DNA from 2 places in the Desulfonatronum lacustre DSM 10312 genome. Region 2 is predicted to be linked to the other one. Evidence: riboswitches for the same ligand, from Rfam matches in the RefSeq annotation. Region 2 holds a riboswitch; the other holds the start of a gene.
The links. Region 2 has a riboswitch for cobalamin ahead of DESLA_RS19610 (sirohydrochlorin cobaltochelatase). Riboswitches for the same ligand answer to the same signal wherever they lie in the genome.

Region 1 (6,406 bases), 740 kb from region 2:
GTGATCACGCGCGCGAAAACCTTGCGCGAGCCCACCGCGTCCACGCGGATGATCTTCCAGACCGCCGCCCAACTGCTGGACGCCGAGCAACTCCCCAATAAAGTCCGTTTGATCGGACTGAGCGTGTCCAATTTTTCCAATGCAAGGCGTCAGCTTTCTCTTTTCCCCGGAAACGAAACCGATCTGGACAAAACCCTGGACACGACCCTGGACGCAATCCGGGAGAAGTTCGGTCCCGGGGCTATGGTCCGGGGACGCGTCTTCGGTTTCCGAAAGCCGTCGTGACCGTCCAGGGAACTCGGTCGTTTCTTGATCAAGCCGAGAGTGAAGACACCCATGTCCGCAGCAGGCCGAGGCCGTTCCACCACATTGCTGCGTCGCCGTTGAAACGGGCGGGAAGTTCGTAGATCAGTTCCCATTTGCGTTTGGAACGGGCAATGGCGTCCAGTGTCGCTTGCCGGGCCTGGGAGCGGGAGTCCGGGGTAAAGCGCCAGTCGTCCACCAGGACCAGCGCTTCGTCTGCCAGATGATCTTCAACATGCGTCATTCCATCGAACTGGTTGGCGTAGTCATGAGCGCCGTCGTTGAAGTAGAAGCCGATGGGCTTGGACAGGCGGCCTTCGCGCAGCACCCGGCGGAAGTCGGCCATGTGGAAGTCGATGCACTGGTGCGGAGGGCAGTGGCGGCTGATGTTGCGACGGAGAACATCCAGGGCCTGTTCAGGGTTGTCCGTAAACTCCGAAAAATCATCGCAGGCCGCCAGGTGCTTGTCTTCATTGAACAGGGCCGCGGAAATCAGCGTCTTGCCCTGGAACGTCCCCACTTCGAAATAGCATTCCTCAGGCGGCAGGCAGCGTACCCCGAGCTGGAGCAGCCGCTGTACTTTGGGAGCGGTTTTGCCCTGGACATTGGGCAGCGGATCGAAGCGAAAATCCGTGGGCTTGGTCATTTCCTGGACGGAAAAGACCGTCTTCAGGGCGGCAAGAAACGCAGTAGTGTCCATATCGTACCTCCAAAGTGATCTTCACCGCGACATTCAGCTTGCGGCGCTTTCGCCTCCCAGCCCGGCAAAGACGCGGCGCTGGGCGTATTCGGACTGTTTGCCCTGGTTCCAGCGTTGGACCGGGCGGTAGTAGCCCACGACCCGGGTGTAGACTTCCGCCGGGTTGCCGCATTCCGGGCATTCCGGATGCTCGCCTCGGAGGTATCCGTGGTCCTTGCACACGGAAAAGGTTGGGGTGATGGAGATGTAGGGCAGCTTGGTCCGGGTCATGGCTTTGACCAGGAAGGCTCGTAAGGATTGGGGATCGGCCACGGCCTCGCCCAGGAAGGTGTGAAAGACCGTCCCGCCGGTGTACAGGGTCTGCAATTGGTCCTGGTGCTCCAGGGCCGCGAAGACGTCCAGCCCCAGGTCCACGGGCAGGGCCGTGGAGTTGGTGTAGTACGGCACGCCGTTGCCCGAGGCCTTGATCCCGGCGTAGAGCGTCTTGTCCAGCTTGGCCAGCCGGTAGCTCACGCCTTCGGCCGGGGTGGCCTCCAGGTTGTACAGGTTGCCGGTCTCTTCCTGGAAGCGTCGGGTCAGGTCCTGGAGGTGGAGCAGGGTGGTCCGCATCAGCCGGATCCCGGCCGGGGTTTCGATGCCCTTGCCCAGCAGATTTTGGCACGCCTCGTGACCGCCCACCACGCCGATGGTGGAAAAATGCCCGCGGTAGGCGTTTTTCAGGTAGCGCCGGGTGAAGGGAAACATGCCCCGTTCCAGGTTGTCGTTGATCAGCTTGCGCTTGAACTCCAGGCTGTCCCGGGCCAGTTCGGCGTACTCGGTGAGCAGGTCCAGATAGTCCGCCTCGTCGTGGGCCAGAAAAGCCAGCTTGGGCAGGTTCAGGGTGACCACGCCGATGGACCCGGTTAAATCCCCGGCACCGAACAACCCGCCGACCTTTTTGCGCAGTTCGCGCAGGTCCATCTGCAACCGGCAGCACATGGAGCGGACGTCCTCGGGCTTGAAGTCTGAATTGATGAAGTTCTGGAAGTACGGCACCCCGTATTTGGCCGTAAGCTGGAGCAGCAGCTCGCCCACCTCGGTCTCCCAAGGAAAGTTCTCGGTCACGTTGTAGGTCGGAATGGGAAAGGAGAAAATACGGCCGTGGTAGTCACCCTGAAGCATGACTTCCAGGAAGGCCCGGTTGATCATCTCCATCTCCGGTCCGAAGTCCGCGTAGGTCTGGCTGTCATGGAGCCGACCGCCGATGATCACTGCTTCGGAAGCCAGGTGCTTGGGCGGAGCCAGGTCGAAGCTCAGGTTGGTGAACGGGCTCTGACCGCCCCATCTGGAGGTGGTGTTCAGATTGAAGACGAATTTCTGGACGGCCTGACGAATCTGTCGGTAGTCCAATTCGTCATGACGGACGAAGGGCGCGAGATAGGTGTCCACGTTGTTGAAGGCCTGTGCCCCGGCCCATTCGTTTTGCAGGGTGCCCAGGAAGTTGACCATCTGGCCCAAAGCGGAGTCGAAGTGTTTGGGCGGACCGGAGGAGGAGCGGCCTTCCAGGTTGAAGCCTTCCAGAAGGAGGTCGCGCAGGCTCCACCCGGCGCAGTATCCGGCCAGGCCGAAGGACAGGTCGTGGATGTGCAGGTAGCCGTGTTCATGGGCCTGACGGACTTCCAGGGGATATTTTTCCAGGGCGTAACGGGCCTGAACCGTGCCGGAAAGGTGCAGCATCAGGCCCTGGAAGGAGTGGGACATGTTGGCGTTTTCGGCCACCCGCCAATCGGATTTGTTTACGTAGGCGTCGATGGTTTCCATGATGTCCAGGAACGCGGCCTTTTGTTCCCGGATTTGGCGGCGTTTCTCTCTGTACAGGATGTAGCGCTTGGCCACGTCGAACAAGCGGGACTGCATCAACACGGCTTCGACCTGATCCTGAACCTGCTCCTGGTCCGGGACGGTCAGGCCGGCTTCGGCCAGGCGTTCCTCCACCTTGCGGGCCAGGCGGTCGGCCAAAAGCGCGTCCTGGATTCCACAGGATCTCAATGCCTTGAGAACGGCCGCAGCGATCCTGTCCACGGCCCAGGTTTCGGTGCGGCCGTCACGTTTGCAAATGTGGGTCAGCATGATTGCTCCTTGTGATGATGGCCCTGGAAAGGGCGGGATGGCTGGCGAAAAGGCTGGGTCTGCAGGAGAAATCCGGAAGGCGGGAAAGACCGGGTCTCCCGGAGGTCTTCCGGCGTCAACAGGGGGACCAGGGTGGTTCGGAAGAGAAAGTGTTTCGGGTGGCCTTCGGCGAGCTTGAAGATCCGGCCCAGGGTTGCCTTGGCTTCACGAGCGGAAATTTTGTTTCCGGTCAACGCGGGATATTTGGACCACGGGCCTTTGACGTCCACGGCCACCAGGTCTGCGGCTTGGTTGTCCAAAATCCGCTCCACGATGTCGGGGTGCATGCCGTTGGTATCCAGCTTGACGGGCAAGCCAAACCGGTTTCGGAGTTCGGCGAGCCATTCGGGAAGGTCCGTGGACAATGCCGGTTCTCCGCCGGTGACCACGAGGCCGTCCAACCAGGGGGCTCGCTGGTCGAGAAAGTTCAGAACGTGGTCGCGAGAGATACGGGGATCGTCTTCGGAGTTCCAGGCCAGATGGAAGTTGTGGCACGTGGGGCAGCGCAGGTCGCAGCCGCCAAGAAACAGCACGGCGCAGACGCGACCCGGCCAGTCGCACAAACTCAGCGGCTCCAGGCCGCGCAGCCTGGACCAGGGGGAAGGGTGGTTCCGCATAGTCAGCGATGGGGCTGAAAAGCCCCGGGGAACGGCCGCCTGGACATCCGCGTGTCCCGCGACAAATGCGCTTCAGGCAGGTCTTCTGACTTGTCCCCCCGACTTTGGCGGGCCTTCCCGGAACACGGTTCCAGTGGCCATGCGAAGCCAGTCAGGTTGAATGGGACTTACAGCGGCGGGACCGTCCCGGAATCGCACCGGGTTCCCTCTTGGCGCCATGCGGCGACCTGAAGCAAGGAGACGTGGCGTGGTCGTTCGTTGAAAACGAGTTCAACCATGCGTGTGACGTACTTAAAAAGAATCCGTGACAATGTCCAGAAGTCGCGACGAAGTGGCGGAATTGGCACGTGGACGACTGGACGGAATAATCGCCGACTTTGCCACCAGCCTGCGGCTTAAAACCTGGTCAATGCCCCCTCATGGGCGAAGAACACCGCGCCGCGCTCCCCAGCGTGTTTCTTTTCCGGGGTTTCCTGGGCCATGTAGTGTTCATCCGGGGTGAGGGTCATGTTGTAGCCGAAGGTGATCTGGAGGGAGGCCGTGCGGTTCAGTCGGTCCGGACGCAGGGTAAAAGTGAAGGACACGCCTTGGTCGGGGTCCAGTAGGAGGCTGGAATAAACCCGCAAATCCTGAGCCAACACCCGTCCCTGATCATCACTGAGATAAGCGGCCAGCCACAAGTCCTCGATCCAACCCAGGTCGGCGGGGAGGCTTTCCGTCTTGGGCGTCGCCCGCCCCTTGACTCTGTACTGTCCGCCGAAGGATTCCGCGACATAGGAAAACCGCCAGAAACGCATCTCCAATTGTTGTTCCGCGTTCAATACCCAGGGCTGGCGCTGCAAGTGGCCGACGCTGGAGTAGGAACAACCGACGGCCAGGAGCGCGAACAGGATAAGAGCCAGGGAAAAACGTATTCGGCGCATGATCGGATCTCCTTTGGTCTTCGATGCGGGGGAAGCCTAATCGTTCAATGTGGCGCGGGACCATGGTCCGTCGGTCATCCGGCCATGCACGGCAAGCCAGATGCAAGGCGGGTCGTCGGTGGTGCGGTCCACTCGATGTCCCAGGCCGGCTGGGAGAAAGAGACAGTCTCCGGCTTTGAGGGCCTTGGTCCGCCCGTCCGCGAAGCGGATTTCCGCCTCGCCCTGCAAGAGGACGACCCATTCGTCCAATTCTTGGTCATACCAGAAATCGGGAGGCGAAACATGGCCCAGCGAGATGATTCGTTCGATGCGCAACCCGTCCCCACGCGCCAGCAGATCGACGCGTTCCTCGGGCATGGGGCCCTTTGGGATGGCGAACAGGTTGAGCATGGCGAGTCGCGCTTTCAACGCTCGGCCAATGATCGGCGTGAGAGCAGGGAGCCGAGGGAGACGACGTTGATCCGCTGATCACGTTCCCGCTCCCAGAGCTTCAAGGCTTCCAGGGTTTCCGGGTAGGGGTGGCCGATGGCTATCACCTGGCCCTGGTTATGGGCCAGTTGCTCGGCTTTGCGTAGTTGAAACAGAATTGCCTGGACATTGGGAATGTTGTCCAGGAAAATATGTCTGCGCAGGTGCTCCAGGCCGACTTTGCGGGCCTGTTTGTCCGCGACGGAGCTTCCGGTGGTCAGGCTGTCCAGAAAAAAGAGGTCGCGGCGCTTCAATTCCTGGAGCACCGTGGACATGCCCGACTCGTCGGCGGTGAACCGGGAGCCCATGTGGTTGTTGATGCCGATGGCCTGAGGAACCTGGGCCAAATTGTCCCGCAGGATTCTCAGGATTTGTTCGTCCTCCATGCCCACGAACAGGGCCCCGGGGCCGGGGTCGGCCCGGTGGGGGTAGTCCAGGGGTTCCATGGGCTGGTGCAGGAGCACGTCGCGACCCGCCGCGGCCCCGATCCGGGCCACTTCCCGACTTTTGGAAATATTGGGCAAAACGGCGAAGGTCACCGGGAAGGAGAGGGCGGCCAGTTCCTGGGCTTGGTGTACGTTCTCGCCAAGGTCGTCGATCACCACCACCAGCCGCGGCCCGATTCCCGGCGAGGCCGGCGGGGGAGGCGGGGATGGTTTGCGACCGTGTTCCTCCAGGAACAGGGTGTGTGTGGGCAGGTTGAGCAGGGTTATTCGCCACTCTTGCTTGCCGGATTTTTTGTTGATCTGACGCAGTTCCGCGCTTTGGACCCAGAGTTCCAGATTCCGGCGCAAGGTCTGCTCAAAGCTTCGGGCGTCCCGGTCCAATCCGATGGCCAAGGATTGGGTATGATATTTCTGCCCGTTGCGGGTTTTCATCTGAATATCCAGATGACGCACCGAACGAGGGTCCAGGTTCAACTCCATGATGGTCTGGACCAGGGCCAGGTCGACTTCCTTGACCTGCTGTTCCAGCAGTTCCGTATCGAATATTTCGTAAACCAAGCCTTGGCGCCGTGAGGGAGCCGGGGGGGCGGCATCGGGCGCGATTCGGGCGCGGATGTGGTTTGTGGGGGCAGGAGTCGTCAAACTGGCGACCCTGTCCGGCTGCGCAGGCGCGGACCGGGGGGTGGAGCGGGAAGCGGACGGTGCAGCGGAGGTTGGGGGTGGAGCGGAGACAGGCTTGTCGATAGTCGCGACGTCCGTGGACAAGGTATCCACGGGGGAGAGGCTCAAGGCCCAGACAAG
Region 2 (6,406 bases):
GCGACCCGGGCGGCCCGCTGCTCCAGGTCGGCCTGGAGGGCGTCGAAAAAGGCGATCACCGCCTCGGCTCGTTCCTCCTCGCCGATGACCTGGGCCATGATCCGCAGGGTCTGATTCAGGTGTTCCCGGCCATGGGTCAGGTTGCCGTAGCCCAGGCCCACAACCGGGATGCCGGTCTTGGCCTGCAAGGCTTCAGCCCCGCCGTCCCGCTGGGCGTTGGCCTTGATGATCACCTGCGGGGCCGGATCCAGGGCCGCGATGAGTTCCGGGTTGTCGTGGCCGCGGAATTCGCCGAATAGCGGAAAATCTCCGAATCCCGGGTTGGCCACGGCATAGGGCCGGGCGTCCACGCCAAAGGGCAGTCCGCCTTTTTCCGCGCTGTCCACGCCCACGATCCGGTCTTGCCCTTGCAGGTAGACCAGCAATCGCAGACATCCGGAACCGGAGCAGATCACTCGGTCAACCTGGTTGGGGACAACGACTTCCCGGTCGAGCATGTCCATGATGGTCCGGGTGTCTTGGGCGTGGAGTGGAGTAGCGAAAATCGTGAACAAGACCGTCAAGGTCGCCAGGAAGTTGAGCCGGGATTTTTGGATACACATGCTCGGAGCCTCGTGGTTGCTGGGTTACATGGAACAAGAATGGAATGAATACATCAGATTCCATTCTGTTTGCAATAAAAAAATACAAATAATATCTTCGTGGCACGATGGTGCGGTGGTCGTGTTATGATTTGCTCGTCTTGGGATGCGGCTGGTCCGCGTCTGGAGCGTTTCCTGAAACCGCTCACCCCAGCGTGATGCTGCGAGTGGTCAGGATATTCAGCAGTTCCATGTCGTGGCTGGCGATGAGCATGGTTCGGGGAGAAGAGGTCAGGGCGTGGAGGACCATGTCCCGGGAACGGGCGTCCAGGTCGTTGGTGGGTTCGTCCAGGAGCAGGATCTGGGGCTGCATGACCAGAACCGTGGCCAGGCTGACCAGGCGCTTTTGGCCGCCGGACAAGGTGTGGGGCTGGCGATGGGCGAGGTGGGACAGGTGCAGTTGGTCCAGGATGGCCAAGGATTCAGCCCTGGCCTCAGCCGAAGAGCGGCCCAGGTTCAGCGGTCCGAAGGCCACGTCTTCCAGGACCGTGGGGGAAAAGAGCTGGTCGTCGGGGTTCTGAAAAACAAGACCAACGCCGCGGCGCAGGGCCGCGAGGTCCGTTTTGGTCCGCACGGGGCGGCCTTGGAAAAGCAATAAACCTTTGCGGAGCGGGATCAGGCCGACCAGGGTGAGCAGGAGGGTGGTTTTTCCGCTGCCCACGGGGCCGACCAGGCCGACGCGCTCCGCGGGGTCCAGGGAGAGATGAACGTCTTCCAGAACCGGTGGAGCCGAAGGGCCGTGGGCCACGAAGGCCTCCCGCAGGGCCAGCAGGGGCGGTGTCGTCTCTTGGGTCATCACCAGGTCAACCGGTCGTGCAAGGTGATCAGCACCGGAGGGATGCAGAGCGCGGATGCCAGGACCGCCTGGGACGCGCTCCAGGTGTCGCTGTCCAGGGTGCGAAAGCGGCCGTTGAAGCCGCGCAAGAGCATGGCTCCGTGGATCCGCTCGGCCCGGGCCAGACTCCGGAGCAGGGTCTGGCCGAAAAGCACGGCAATGGTCCGGTAGGTATGCCGGGAGCATTGGGGGACGAAGCCGCGGGCCAGGGCGGCCCGGTGCAGGCGCTGAAATTCCTCGGCCACCAGGAAGAGTTGGCGAAAGGTCAGCGCCAGGAGCAGCGACAATTTGCGGCCCAGCCTCAGGCGGCGCATCGCCTGGGCCAGGGCGGGCACGGACGAGGTGCAGAGCAGGGCAATGAAAATCAGGAGCAGGGCGTTGCCTTTGAGACCGATCCGCAGGGCCAGGGTCAGACCGTCCTGGCTGAGCCACGGAACGGCGGCCAGGGCCGGGCCGGGATAGGTCAGGCCGAGGACCAGGATCAGGCCGAGAAAAAAGACGTTGGCCGGGATCAGCCTTACGGCCACGCGGCCCAGGGGCTGGCAGGCCAGACGGGTCAGCCCCAGCCCGAAGAGCAGCGCCGCCAACCCGGCCCCGAGACCTTGAACCGCTGAAACCGCGATCAGGCAGACCGCGACGGTCAGGATTTTGATCCGGGCGTCCATCTGGTGCAGCGGACTTGCGCCGTGGCTCAGGGAGTCCCTGGATGCGAGCGGTTCATCAAGCATCATGTGCCATTTCCAAAGCTTCTCTTTCGGTGTCGGTGTCGGAATCGGTATCGGAATCGGGGTCGAATTAATGGTATAGGCGAACAAAACAGTATCGATTCCGATCCCGATACCGACGCCGACACCGATGACGGCATTTTTTCAAGCGAATAAAGTATTATCGGATTAAATTGGAATTACCGATCACCGGGGCGAGACGTTGTTGCCGTTTTTCGGCGTAACAGCAACGCGCCCAGGCCGGCCAGCCCGACGATCCAGCCGATGCCGCCGACGATTTCCGGGATGCCTGGGCCGCGTTGGCTCAGGGCCAGGATTTCCCGACGCAGGGGGGCGATCTCCTGGCGCACGGCTTCGGCGACGGCCTGTTGGAGCAGCATGGAGAGCTGGCTTGGGGAATGATCTGCGGAATGATCTGGGAAGGATGGGAGACCTGTGGCTTCTGGGGGTGAGGGAGAGGCCGTCGAAGGTATGTCAAGTGCGGGGAGTTCGTCGGGGGCGATGGTTTGCTCGGCCAAGTGGCCGGCTCCGTCCGTGGCCTGGACCAGAAGAGGGGCGCGGCGTTCCAGGGCCGTGGCGGGCAGGGCGACCTCGTACAGGCCCTGGGCGTCCGTGGTGCCGGAAAGCAGCACGTCGCCGGTGACGGCGTCCTGAACGGTGATGGCCATGTTCGCGCCGATCTGGCCGGTGCCGAAGGCGGTCTCCACCACCAGCCGGTCTCCCTGAACCCAGGCCATGAGCAGCAGGCGGTGGGCATGGGCCGTGGTGGTGCACCAAGGGGCCGTGATGGAAAACAGCGCAAGGACGAGAAGTCCAAGTCGGATTGGAGCGGGATTCAACATGGCGAACCTCCTTCCGTGGTAGGGGGAAGGGCGCAGGTCAGGAGGTCGGGTCGGGTCTGGCCCAGGAAGCCGACCACGAACAGGGTCATCGCGCCCTCGATGGCAGCCATCGGCAGATGGGCCAGGACCACCAGTTTGGCTGCGGTCAGGAAGCCCTGGTCGGTCATGGCCAATGCCGTTCCGGCCAACAGGGCCGTGCCCAGCACCGCGCCCGCGCCGGCCAGCAGTCCGGCACACAGGGCCGGCTTGCCGCCCCGGGCCAGCCAGGGCCGCAGGATCAGGCCGCAGACCACGGCGGGCAACGCCACGGCCGTGGTGTTCACGCCCAGGACCAGCAGGCCGCCGAATTGAAAAAGCAGGGCTTGGAGCAGCAGCCCCACGAAGATCACCGGAAAGGCGACCCAGCCCAGGAGCAGGCCGGCCAGGCCGTTGAGCAGCAGGTGGACGCTGCCGGGGCCCAGAGGGATATGGATCAGGGAGCCGATGAAAAAGACCGCGGCCAGGGCCGCGGCCAGGACCAGCCGGTCCTCGTCCAGTCGGCGCAGGCCGAGCCACAGCCCGGTGAGCGTGGTGGCCGCGCCCAGAGCCAGGACCGGAGCGGAAAGAACGCCTTCAGTGATGTGCATGGTCGGCGCCTCCGTGATCGGGCTGGGCGGGGCCTGGCTCGTGCTCCTGATGGGCCAAGCCAAGGTCGTTCATGGCCGTGTCCAGGTGGTCCAGCCAGATGGACCGGAAGCACGGAGATTCAATGGTTCCGGCGGCGTGTTCCCGGACCTCGAATCCGGCGGTTCGCAGTCGGTTGCTCCAGGAAGTGGGGCGGTCCCCATACATGTCCTTCTGGACGTGATGGCCGCAGACGGCCATGAAGGGCAGCAGCCAAACCGTGGAAATTCGTTGTTCCTGAAGCTTGGCCATGATGGCCGAAAGGCTCGGCTCGCCCATGAGCAGGGCCGTGTGCAGCAGCGGATCGCGGTCCTGAAAATGGGTTTGCAGGTCCAGGTAGCGTTGCTGGCCGTCGTGGTAGGTGCCGTGTCCGGCCAGGATCACGGCTTCGTCGGGGCGGCGCTCCTGGGGAATGAACCCCGGCAGGCAGTCCGCGACCCGGCGCAGGTCTTCCTGATCGTTCAGGAGCGGCGCGCCCAGGGCGACCTGGATGAATCCCTTGCGCGGATGTTCGTAGGCCTTGGCCAGGTTTTGGGTCCAGAAGTACTCCACCCCGGGGATGGTGTGCAGGGATTGGACGGTCAGATGAGTCACGCCCTGGTCGTGCATCCGGCTCAAGGCCACGGCCACGCAGTCGTGGGGCAGGCCCTGGTCGGCCAGCTTGCGCCGGACCTTGTGCGCGGTGAACCCCCAGGCCAGGGGCACATCCGGATATCGGTCGCGGACCTGGGCTTCGAACCGGTCGTAGGCTTGGCGGGCCGGGACCACCGTGGTGCCGAAGGCGACCAGCAGAATGCCCGGACGCTTGGGACCGACGGGAGCTTCAGGGCCATGATGGTGATGATCGTGGTCGTGGTCATGGTCATGCTCATGGCCATGACCACATTTGAAATGATGGTCGTGATGGTCGGGGCCGTGACGATGTCGGCCATGTGGGTGCGGATCGGTCTGCATCGATTCCCTCCGGAAAAGAACGGGACGGGAAACGAGTGTTCGGCGTGCTTGGGAGGCTGGGTTGTCGGCGCGTCGGGCCGGAAACGTCGGGGCACTGGCGGGACATCCCCTGAAGCGGCAAAACACCCGTTGCCTTGGGGCCTGATGCCGGTAGGTCTTCTGGCTTCCCCAGGAAGTCGTTCCGCCTTCCCATCCGTTTTCGACGTGGATTGCCGAATCGGGACAGTGGCGTCTTCAGGAACGCTTCGCTTCTCCCCGAAACATAGGGGGGAGCTGGGGTTACAGCGGCGGGTCCGCTCCGGTATCGCACCGGATTCCCTCTTCGTCTCCATAACGGAGAACCAGCATGTTTTCGGCTCTCGTATCCGGGATGGGGCGGGGAGTCAAACGTTCCCTGGGCTTGGCAGGGCAATTTTGTTCTCGAACCACGGGCGCTCTGGATCGGTATCGAAATCGAAATCGTGATCGAAATCGATTTCTGGTAACATCCCGATTTCGATAGCGATTTCGATTTCGATGGTTGCTGGCCCACCCATGGGGGGTCCCCTTGAACACCCTGCAATCTACCACTTTGAAAGTATGGATATTTTCCAGAGAACAAAATGGCCCTGCTGGGCTTGGCCTCTGGTTTTGGCCGGATATCAGCTAAAACGGATTCCCCGTCTCAACCATGGCCAGTTGGGTGCGATAGGCCTGGACGGATGGAGCTCGGTGGGCAGGCGAGGTTTCGGAGATTGGCGGGAATGTGGTGGGAAAGGCGGAATCCGGGGAGCGACTGAAAAATCCGGCATGGTCGGACGCAGTCTGGTCCTGGCCAAGGTTTGGGGATGGATGGCCGTCGTCGGCCTGGCGCTCTGCTTGCTCGTTCTGAATGCGCTCCATCCGGGCCTCGGCTTCCATTTGGGCCGCGCTGGTCGCTACCTTGACGTCCTGAGGGGAGGGGCTGGCCGGGGCCAGGGCGGCCCGGCGGATGGTCTGGGCCTTCTGTTCGGTCTGCTCCGGATTGCCGGGCACTGGAGAGGTGTCGATGCTCACTTCCCCGCCCACGGCGTATTGCCGTCCGTCCGGGCCGGTTTCGTAGGTGTAGCTGACCCCGGCGGTGACATATTGCCCTCCGGCGGCCACATGGGCCTGTTCATGAGCCCGGACCTCGGCATCGCGCTGCCGAAGCTGCTCCAGAACCTGACGATCCTCCGACGACAGCTCGGACTCGTCGCGCACCGCGTTGATTTCGTCCTGCATGTCGCTGCCGTTCCGGTCCGCGGCGTGCGCTTCCTTGGGATCATCGTCCTGGTCCGGGGCTGCGTCGCCTTGGCCTTCTTTCCTGGTGAACGGCTCTCTGTGGCGCTGCTCTTCGAAGACGCCGGCCGATACCGGACGGGCGTCCGGTCCGTAACCCATATCCAGGCCCAGGGCAGGAGCCTGGCCCTGGTCGCCTTTGAGTCTCTGGCTGTCCTGATCCGTGCGGTGGCTGAGGCTGACCACGTCTCTCGGCGCAAGAGGACTTGAAGGCTGAGCGGCTCCGGCAAACCCACTTGCGAGTCCGGCCGCGACGCCGGCCGCTCCGGAAGCCTGCTCGTTCAGGTTTTGACCGGTCCCGGAGTGCTGCTGCCGCGAGGAATTGCAAAACGGGCAAGACCCGTCCTCGCCGTGCTGGGAATGGGTCGTGGCTCGCGAAACCGCCCAGGGAAAGCGAATTGCTCCAGGAGGGAGCGGAAGCGGGGTGCGATGCGGCGATGTCCATCA

Region 1: it holds a riboswitch for cobalamin, as region 2 does, so the genes downstream of both, DESLA_RS18945 (anaerobic ribonucleoside-triphosphate reductase activating protein) here and DESLA_RS19610 (sirohydrochlorin cobaltochelatase) in region 2, are expected to answer to the same signal.

The regions. Positions count from the first base shown of each region.
Region 1 covers NZ_KI912608.1:1,154,542-1,160,947, reverse strand. Annotated here, with positions in the region: gene DESLA_RS0105530 (DNA polymerase IV) at 1-285, shown strand, start outside; gene DESLA_RS0105525 (class I SAM-dependent methyltransferase) at 314-1,003, opposite strand; gene DESLA_RS0105520 (ribonucleoside triphosphate reductase) at 1,037-3,112, opposite strand; gene DESLA_RS18945 (anaerobic ribonucleoside-triphosphate reductase activating protein) at 3,106-3,768, opposite strand; cobalamin riboswitch at 3,827-4,014, opposite strand; gene DESLA_RS21545 (hypothetical protein) at 4,164-4,691, opposite strand; gene DESLA_RS0105505 (cupin domain-containing protein) at 4,728-5,099, opposite strand; gene DESLA_RS18935 (divergent polysaccharide deacetylase family protein) at 5,096-6,406, opposite strand, start outside.
Region 2 covers NZ_KI912608.1:1,895,864-1,902,269, reverse strand. Annotated here, with positions in the region: gene DESLA_RS0108940 (iron ABC transporter substrate-binding protein) at 1-602, opposite strand, end outside; gene DESLA_RS19620 (energy-coupling factor ABC transporter ATP-binding protein) at 787-1,437, opposite strand; gene DESLA_RS19615 (energy-coupling factor transporter transmembrane component T family protein) at 1,437-2,207, opposite strand; gene DESLA_RS0108920 (NikL family nickel/cobalt ECF transporter subunit) at 2,381-3,043, opposite strand; gene cbiM (cobalt transporter CbiM) at 3,037-3,669, opposite strand; gene DESLA_RS19610 (sirohydrochlorin cobaltochelatase) at 3,656-4,660, opposite strand; cobalamin riboswitch at 4,793-5,021, opposite strand; gene DESLA_RS22870 (hypothetical protein) at 5,044-5,196, opposite strand; gene DESLA_RS21685 (putative metalloprotease CJM1_0395 family protein) at 5,306-6,145, opposite strand.